2 regions of the Agaribacter flavus genome follow, and region 1 is predicted to be linked to the other one. Evidence: predicted binding sites of a transcription regulator. Region 1 holds the regulator's gene; the other holds the start of a gene.
The links. Region 1 encodes NrdR, which represses ribonucleotide reductase genes. Its sites were predicted from a motif close to AAACACNANATNTNGTGTTT; they were not measured.
Positions count from the first base shown of each region.

Region 2: a site for NrdR is predicted at 1,672-1,691, ahead of nrdA (class 1a ribonucleoside-diphosphate reductase subunit alpha). Genes of this name have one in related genera too.

Region 1 covers NZ_JBHRSW010000017.1:44,126-48,557, reverse strand. The annotation lists gene lpxD (UDP-3-O-(3-hydroxymyristoyl)glucosamine N-acyltransferase) at 1-523, shown strand, start outside; gene glyA (serine hydroxymethyltransferase) at 666-1,925, shown strand; gene nrdR (transcriptional regulator NrdR) at 2,069-2,521, shown strand; gene ribD (bifunctional diaminohydroxyphosphoribosylaminopyrimidine deaminase/5-amino-6-(5-phosphoribosylamino)uracil reductase RibD) at 2,540-3,679, shown strand; gene ACFOHL_RS10710 (riboflavin synthase) at 3,683-4,342, shown strand; gene ribBA (bifunctional 3,4-dihydroxy-2-butanone-4-phosphate synthase/GTP cyclohydrolase II) at 4,352-4,432, shown strand, end outside.
Region 2 covers NZ_JBHRSW010000014.1:284,161-288,592, reverse strand. The annotation lists gene nrdA (class 1a ribonucleoside-diphosphate reductase subunit alpha) at 1-1,507, opposite strand, end outside; gene ubiG (bifunctional 2-polyprenyl-6-hydroxyphenol methylase/3-demethylubiquinol 3-O-methyltransferase UbiG) at 1,826-2,584, opposite strand; gene gyrA (DNA topoisomerase (ATP-hydrolyzing) subunit A) at 2,889-4,432, shown strand, end outside.

The DNA.
Region 1 (4,432 bases):
ATTGGGCGACGAGGTATCGATTCATAGTGGAACGGTTGTGGGTAGCGATGGTTTTGGTTATGCAAACGATGCTGGAAATTGGGTGAAGATCCCTCAAGTGGGCAGCGTGTTAGTGGGCGAACGCACCGAAATTGGTGCTAATTCGTGTATTGATCGCGGTGCGCTTGACGATACAGTGATTGGTAAAAACTGCATTATAGATAATCATGTGCATATCGCGCACAACGTTATTATTGGCGATCACAGCTGTTTATGCGGTGGTGTGGGGATTGCGGGTAGTGCTCATATTGGCAAGTATGTGGTTATTGCGGGTCAATGCGCAATCAATGGCCACATAAGCATCGCTGATGGTGTGCAAATTACGGGGGCTTCTATGGTAACAAAGAGTATTAAAGAGAAAGGCGTATACTCCTCTGGCATCCCTGCTGCTCCCAATAAAGACTGGCAGCGAAACACAGTTAAACTGCGCTCTATCGATAAACTCTATGAGCGAGTGAAATTATTAGAAAAAGCCACTAAATAGTCTTACATTTTTGCTGCATTTTAATTTACAGTTTTTGGCTAAGATATTCCTAAGTAAGCCTATACAAATTTAGTTTTTGGGCTAAAATACACGCGATTTTTATGTTCTGTATCAGAAATTTCTGTCTGCCCAAGGAGACCTTATGTTATCAAGCAAAATGACCATCGCAGAATTCGATCCTGAATTAGCGGCTGCAATGGAAAAGGAAACGCAGCGCCAAGAGCATCATATCGAGTTGATTGCTTCTGAAAACTACTGCAGTCCACGTGTGCTTGAAGCTCAAGGTTCTCAGTTAACAAATAAATATGCTGAGGGTTATCCCGGCAAGCGCTATTACGGCGGTTGTGAATATGTTGATATTGCTGAACAGCTAGCCATTGAGCGTGCTAAAACATTGTTTGACGCTGACTATGCGAATGTGCAGCCTCATTCTGGCTCTCAAGCTAATTCAGCGGTTTTTATGGCCTTAATTGAAGCCAATGACACTGTTCTCGGCATGAGCCTTGCGCATGGTGGGCATTTGACGCACGGCGCACACGTTAACTTTTCGGGTAAAACATACAATGCTGTGCAATATGGTCTACATCCTGAGACAGGGGTGATTGATTACGAGCAGGTTGAAGCGCTGGCGTTGGAGCACAAACCAAAACTTATTATCGGTGGTTTTTCGGCTTATTCTGGAATTGTTGATTGGGCGCGTTTTAGAGAAATTGCGGATAAAGTCGGTGCTTATCTTTTAGTTGATATGGCTCATGTTGCTGGCTTGGTAGCCGCGGGGGTTTATCCTAGCCCAGTCCCTCACGCTCATGTTGTGACGACTACAACACATAAAACACTCGCCGGGCCACGAGGCGGACTAATAATTTCTGCTTGTGGTGACGAAACTATTTACAAAAAGCTAAACAGCTCAGTTTTCCCTGGCAATCAAGGTGGACCGCTATGTCACGTTGTTGCTGCCAAAGCAGTGGCTTTTAAAGAAGCCCTTTCTGATGAGTTCAAAACGTATCAGGCGCAAGTATTAAAAAATGCAAAAGCGATGGTCGCCGTTATTCAAGAGCGTGGGTACAAAGTTGTTTCTAATGGCACAGATAACCATTTATTTTTACTAGATTTAATAGATAAAGATATTACGGGTAAAGATGCTGACGCTGCCTTAGGTTCGGCTAACATTACTGTTAACAAAAACTCAGTGCCAAATGACCCACGCTCTCCATTCGTAACAAGTGGATTGCGTATTGGTACCCCAGCGATCACTCGCCGAGGATTTGGCGAAGCGGAATCAAAACAAGTAGCCACTTGGATTTGTGACGTCTTAGACAACATGGGTGACAATAGTGTCATTGAGAGAGTAAAGTCAGAAGTGGTGACTTTGTGTGAGTCTTTCCCTGTATACAGTGAGTAACTCTGCGCGTTATTAAAAAGGGGCGTAAGCGTACAAGTAGTCTAACAGAATGCAGAATGATTGCTCGTAAAGGAAAGATTGCTTGAGCCAAAAGTGTTGAGTCGGACTTGTTCCGACTCTTTTGTTTTTTATTGGAGCGATTAATGTTCTGTCCATTTTGTTCACAGCAAGAGACCAAGGTGATTGACTCTCGCTTGGTATCCGATGGCGCGCAGGTTCGCAGAAGACGCCAATGCACAGTGTGTAACGAGCGTTTTACCACCTTCGAAGCGGCAGAGCTTGTGCTTCCCGGGGTTATTAAACGCGATAACACTCGCGAACCTTTTAATGAACATAAACTTAGAGCCGGTATCGAGAGGGCACTGGAAAAGCGTCCTGTTAGCGCAGAATCAATCGAAAAATGCATCAATCAAATTAAATCAGCTTTGCGTGCAACTGGTGAGAGAGAGTTAAAAAGCGAGTTTATCGGGGAACTTATCATGCAACACTTGAAGATGTTAGATAAGGTTGCATATGTAAGGTTCGCTTCAGTGTATCGCTCATTTGCAGATGTTAAAGAATTTGGCGAAGAAATTGCACGTTTATCAGATGACTAACCTAGGCAATAAGTGTGTATGAACGCAATCGATGATGCCAAATATATGGCCTATGCTATTTCTTTAGCAAAGAAAGGCCAGTATTCGACTACGCCAAACCCTCAAGTTGGTTGTGTAATTGTTAAAAACAACAAAATAGTCGGTGAGGGCTACCATAAAAAGGCGGGTGAGCCTCACGCAGAGATACATGCCTTACGTTCAGCAGGAGAAAATGCGCAAGGTGCCGATGTATACGTAACCTTGGAGCCCTGCTCGCACACGGGGAGAACTGGACCTTGCACGCAGGCACTGATCGAAGCGGGCGTCCAAAGGGTAGTCATAGCCTGCACAGATCCCAATCCTTTGGTGTCTGGCCGAGGTGTGAACATGCTGAAAGACGCAAATGTCAATGTGACGCTTGGCGTGCTCGAGCAAAAAGCCAAAAAAGTCAATGTCGCTTTTTTCAATAGAATGCAAAAAAAACGCCCATACCTCATTGCTAAACTCGCTTGTAGTTTGGATGGTAAAACTGCCTTAGCAAATGGTAAGAGCCAATGGATCACAAGCGAAGCCGCTCGCGAGGATGTGCAAGTTGAGCGAGCAAGAGCGTGTGCCATATTAACTGGTGCCAATACGGTAATAAGCGACGACCCTCGATTAACAGTAAGAAGTGACAGCTTAGAACCAGCCACTCAAAGTGCTTTTAACTACAGAGGAAAACAAGCTCTTCGAGTCATTATTGATGGCAAGAATCGACTATCGTCACAATTTCAGTTATTCAAGGACGGAAACCAGAATTTGGTATTTAATCTCAAAGAAAATCAATCTCTTGTATCCTTACCCGGTACACGGCAACACCAAATAAAATCAGTTGGTGAGCACGTAGACCTACATGAAGCATTGCAGTACTTAGCGATAGAAGAGCACATTAACTTGGTATGGGTGGAGGCTGGCGCGTCCTTGTGTGGCGCTCTTTTGTCAGAAGGTTTGATAGATGAGCTCATTGTATATCAGGCACCCCTTATTTTGGGTGATAAAGGTAGAGATTTGTTAGTATTACCTGAACTGACTGATTTAAAAAAAGCAATATCGGCGCCATTTTCGAGCATTACTCGCGTGGGTAATGATGTAAAATATAGAATCAAATTGGATTCAACAAACAAGACCGACAGATCTTAATCTATGTTTACTGGAATTATTGAAGCAAAAGGCACAATTAAGCGATTATTTAATAATGGTTCGGATATTCGTTTAGTTGTAAATACAAATACACTCGATATGTCAGATGTAAAACTCGGGGATAGCATTGCCACAAACGGCGTTTGTTTGACGGTTGTTGATGTTGGAGCAGATTATTACGCTGCAGATGTGTCCGAAGAAACAATCAAGCATACCGGATTTGCTCATTATCGAACTGGCAGTAGCGTCAACTTGGAAAAGGCCATGCGTCCTGATACCCGATTTGGTGGACATATTGTGTCTGGGCATGTGGATGGTGTGGGTGAAGTGGTATCCGTTACCGATCACAGTCGTTACGTCGAAATTTGGGTAAAAGCACCAGACGAGCTTGCAAAATATATTGCTCACAAGGGATCAATTACGGTGGATGGTGTCAGCCTTACTGTGAATCAAGTGAAAGGAGCAGCATTTATGCTCTGGCTGATTCCACACACTTTGCAAGAGACCACAATTGGAGATTACAAAGCGGGTACGAGAGTAAACCTAGAAGTAGACCTCGTGGCGCGTTATTTAGAAAGACTTCTATTGGGTGAAAAAGCTTCGGAAGTGGCAGAGTCAGATATTAGTTTAGCTTTTTTAGCAAAACACGGGTATTTAAAATAAGAGAATCAAATGGCGTTAAATAGTACCGCAGAAATAATAGAAGACATTAAGCTTGGTAAAATGGTCATTCTGATGGACGATGAAGACCGC
Region 2 (4,432 bases), on a different contig from region 1:
CGGCAGGTACAGGGTAATCTTGATAATCGAGCAAGCTGTCTAACGCGCGTACAGATAATTCGGCGAGTTCTTCAAATTCGTCTAAGCTCTCAATTTTACCAAGGTTGAAAGCAGAAAGGGTACATAGGGCTATTTCGCCTTCTGCATCATCAACATTTTTGAGTGGCTTAGTGGGTAAAGCAATTTCCAAACATAAATTACTTTGTCTAACGGGTGCAACGCTCGCGTCAAAAGGACTATGCGTATTGCAATGATCGACATTTTGTAGATAAATGCGCCCGGTACTAGCTCGTTCTTGCATAAACAAACTAAAGAGTTCTATGGCTTTTATGCGCTTCTTGCGAATACTGTCATCGTTCTCGTATTGCACGTATAGTTGTTCAAACTTGTCTTGGTCTTGGAAAAATGCATCGTACAAGCCAGGCGTATCTGAAGGACTAAATAAAGTGATGTAATCATCTTTAATCATACGCGTGTACATCAGCTTATTGCACTGTACGCCATAATCAAGATGCCTTACGCGGTTTTCCTCAACACCACGGTTATTTTTCAATACCAGTAAGTTTTCTACTTCTAAGTGCCAAATAGGGTAGAATAAGGTTGCGGCTCCACCTCTTACGCCGCCCTGAGAACAGCTCTTAACCGCAGTTTGGAAATATTTATAAAAAGGTATGCACCCAGTGTGAAAAGCTTCGCCACCTCGAATGGGACTACCTAATGCGCGTATTCTTCCTGCATTTATACCAATACCAGCGCGTTGGCTAACATATTTCACGATTGCACTGGCTGTGGCATTGATTGAATCTAAGCTGTCACCTGTTTCAATAAGTACACATGAACTAAACTGGCGAGTCGGTGTTCTCACTCCAGCCATGATAGGCGTAGGTAAGGACAGTTTAAAACTCGATGCCGCATCGTAAAAACGGCGAATATAATCCATACGAGTATCGCTGGGGTATTTTGCGAATAAGCAAGCGGCTACCAATATATACAAAAACTGCGCACTTTCGTAAATTTCACCTGTTACTCTGTTTTGAACTAAATACTTGCCTTCAAGTTGCTTGACTGCAGCATAGCTAAAGTTCATGTCGCGCTGATGGTCAAGAAAACTCTCCATTTCAGCAAACTCTTCAGCTGTATAGTCAGTCAACAAATGTTCATCGTATTTTTTCTTTTCGACAAGCGACTTTACATGGTCATATAAAGCGGGGGGTTCGAATTGTCCATATGCCTTTTTGCGCAAGTGAAAAATGGCTAATCGCGCAGCCATATACTGATAGTCAGGTGTATCAGTTGATATTAAATCAGCGGCTGACTTTATTAGTGTCTCGTGAATTTCTTCCGTTTTTATCCCGTTGTAAAATTGAATCTGAGCTTTGATTTCTACTTGAGATACTGAGACATTTTCGAGGCCAGTAGTGGCCCAGGTCACCACTTTATGAATTTTGTCGAGGTCGATGGCTTCTTGACTACCATCTCTTTTGGTAACTAAAAGATCGTTATTCATTATTTTTATGCTCTTATTGTGAGGCCTTTCGCAAGCAGCAAAGTGACTCAGCAACTGATTTGTTATTAATTTTTAAGCGCGACACAAAACGCAAAGTAAACTAGCTCTTGTACGTAAGTGTTGAAGTAGTATGACACAAGATAATGAGTCTTTATCCGCTTTGCAACCACTATATATAGTGGTTGAGCCTCTAATACTGTTATCGCAATTTTTTGTTAGTAGCAGCTAACCTTAAACGGATGAATTGAATTGTAATACAATTGTTGCAAGTTATTTTTACGTCTTCTATTAAATTATTTTTATTTTTTTCGTTTATTGCTAAGGGTTGTTTACTGCACAATTAAGCATTGGTTTTCTACACACAACAAAATAATTGACATCTACATTGTTATTAGACAGAAAATACTGCTGGGTGATCGGATTGAAATGCAAGCCTGTCATATCACTGACGACTAGGTTTGCGTTTTCGATCATGGAGACCAATTCGTTGGGCTTTATAAATTTTTTGTGATCATGTGTACCTTTGGGAACCATCCCAAAGAGGTACTCAGCAGCCGCGATAGCCAGTAGCCAAGACTTTGGATTTCTATTCAAGGTCGAAAATACTAAAAGTCCGCCAGGCTTTGCTAGTTTGGCAGCTGCATCTACTATAGAAGCGGGCGAAGGGACATGTTCCAGCATTTCTAAACAACAGACAACATCGAATTGCCCAGCATTGTTATCGGCATAATTTTCAGCTGTGCTCAGTGCGTATTCGACGTCAACACCAGATTCTAAACGATGCAGTCTAGCCACGTCTAATGATGCCTCTACCATGTCTATTCCTACTACTTTGGCACCTTTTTGCGCTAATGCTTCACTCAAAATCCCGCCTCCACAGCCAATATCGATAAGCGACTTTCCGAATAGCCCGTCGGCTTGTTCTTCGATAAAGTCAACGCGAAGTGGGTTGATATCGTGAAGTGATTTAAACTCTCCATTAGGATCCCACCATTGACTGGCAAGTTCCGCAAACTTCGACAGTTCTTCAGCATCTACATTTGCTTCAGATTGATTGAAATTTGACAAATCGTTCACTTTTTACTCCGCTTCAGGCATAGATTCAAGGCCTTGGTATTGTTGCACTTTTTGATCCTGAATACGAATAGCAGATGGAAAATTTACATTTTTTTGTAAGTTTTGTGTTACTATCCGTATGTTAAAAAAGGTGATAATAACAAAGTAACAACTTGACTGGACAAAGTAAGGCCTAAATATTGTTAAAGCCTACTGTGAGCTGATGCCGTAAAGTATCAAATCACGCAAAATGAAAGCCAAAACCAAGAAAGCTTTTGTGTCATATTTAAAAAGGTTGATTACATAAACAAGGACCATGCAGTTTATGACTGACAATGCCAAAGATATTTCCCCCATTAATATCGAAGAAGAGTTAAAAAACAGTTACCTAGATTATGCGATGAGCGTAATCGTAGGGCGTGCACTTCCCGATGTTAGAGATGGTCTAAAGCCTGTCCATCGCCGTGTTTTGTTTGCGATGAATGAGCTAAAAAACGATTTCAACAAACCCTACAAAAAGTCAGCGCGTGTCGTCGGTGACGTTATTGGTAAATACCACCCGCACGGTGATTCAGCCGTTTACGATACAATCGTTCGTATGGCTCAACCTTTTTCATTGCGCTACATGCTTGTGGATGGGCAGGGTAATTTCGGTTCAGTGGATGGCGACTCTGCTGCAGCAATGCGATACACAGAAGTTCGCATGGCAAAAGTTGCCCACGAATTATTAGCCGATTTGGACAAAGAAACCGTTGATTTTGTGCCCAACTACGATGGCACTGAGCATATTCCAGATGTGTTGCCAACAAAAGTGCCCAATTTACTGGTGAATGGTTCATCTGGTATTGCTGTGGGTATGGCTACAAACATCCCTCCGCATAACCTAAGCGAAGTAATCAACGGTTGTATAGCCTTAATTGAAAACCCAGATATTAGTTTTGAAGAACTTATTGAGCATATCCCCGGACCAGATTTCCCTACTGCGGCGATTATCAGTGGAAGACAGGGTATTATCAATGCTTATAAAACGGGTCGAGGAAAGATTTATCTGCGTGCAAAAGCAGAAATTGAGCAAGAGGAAAATGGCAAAGAAACCATCATTGTTCATGAAATTCCTTATCAGGTAAACAAAGCAAGACTGATTGAGAAAATTGCCGAACTAGTCAAAGAAAAAAGAGTAGAAGGCGTAGCTGCATTGCGTGATGAGTCCGATAAAGACGGTATGCGCATTGTCATTGAAGTCAAACGCAACGAGTCTGCAGAAGTCTTGCTTAACCACTTATATGCTAACACCCAATTACAAACTGTTTTTGGCATTAACATGGTGGCCTTAGACAAAAACCAGCCTAAAGTGTTTAACCTCAAAGAAGTGCTGGAGTCATTTGTTCTGCATAGGCGAGAAGTCGTTACGCGAAGAACCGTTTTCGAATTGCGCAAGGCTCGCGACAGAGCACATATACTTGAAGGCTTAGCAATCGCGTTGGTGAATATTGATCCCGTGATTGAGCTAATCAAAAAATCTCCGAGTCCATCAGAAGCGAAAAAAGCACTTGTCGCAACTGGCTGGGCACTAGGCGATGTGGCTGAAATGCTGGCTAGAGCCGGAAATGACGCAGCACGTCCAGATTGGTTAGCGCCAGAATATGGCATACGGGACGGTGAATATTATTTAACGGAAGAACAGGCGCAAGCAATACTTGATCTGCGCTTAAACAAGTTGACAGGGCTTGAACACGATAAGATTTTAGAAGAATACCGCAATCTAATTGAGTTAATTTTTGAACTATTAAAAATACTCGGCAGTTCCGAACGTCTAATGGAAGTGATTACTGAAGAGCTAGTCGCTGTGCGTGACGAATTTGGTGATGA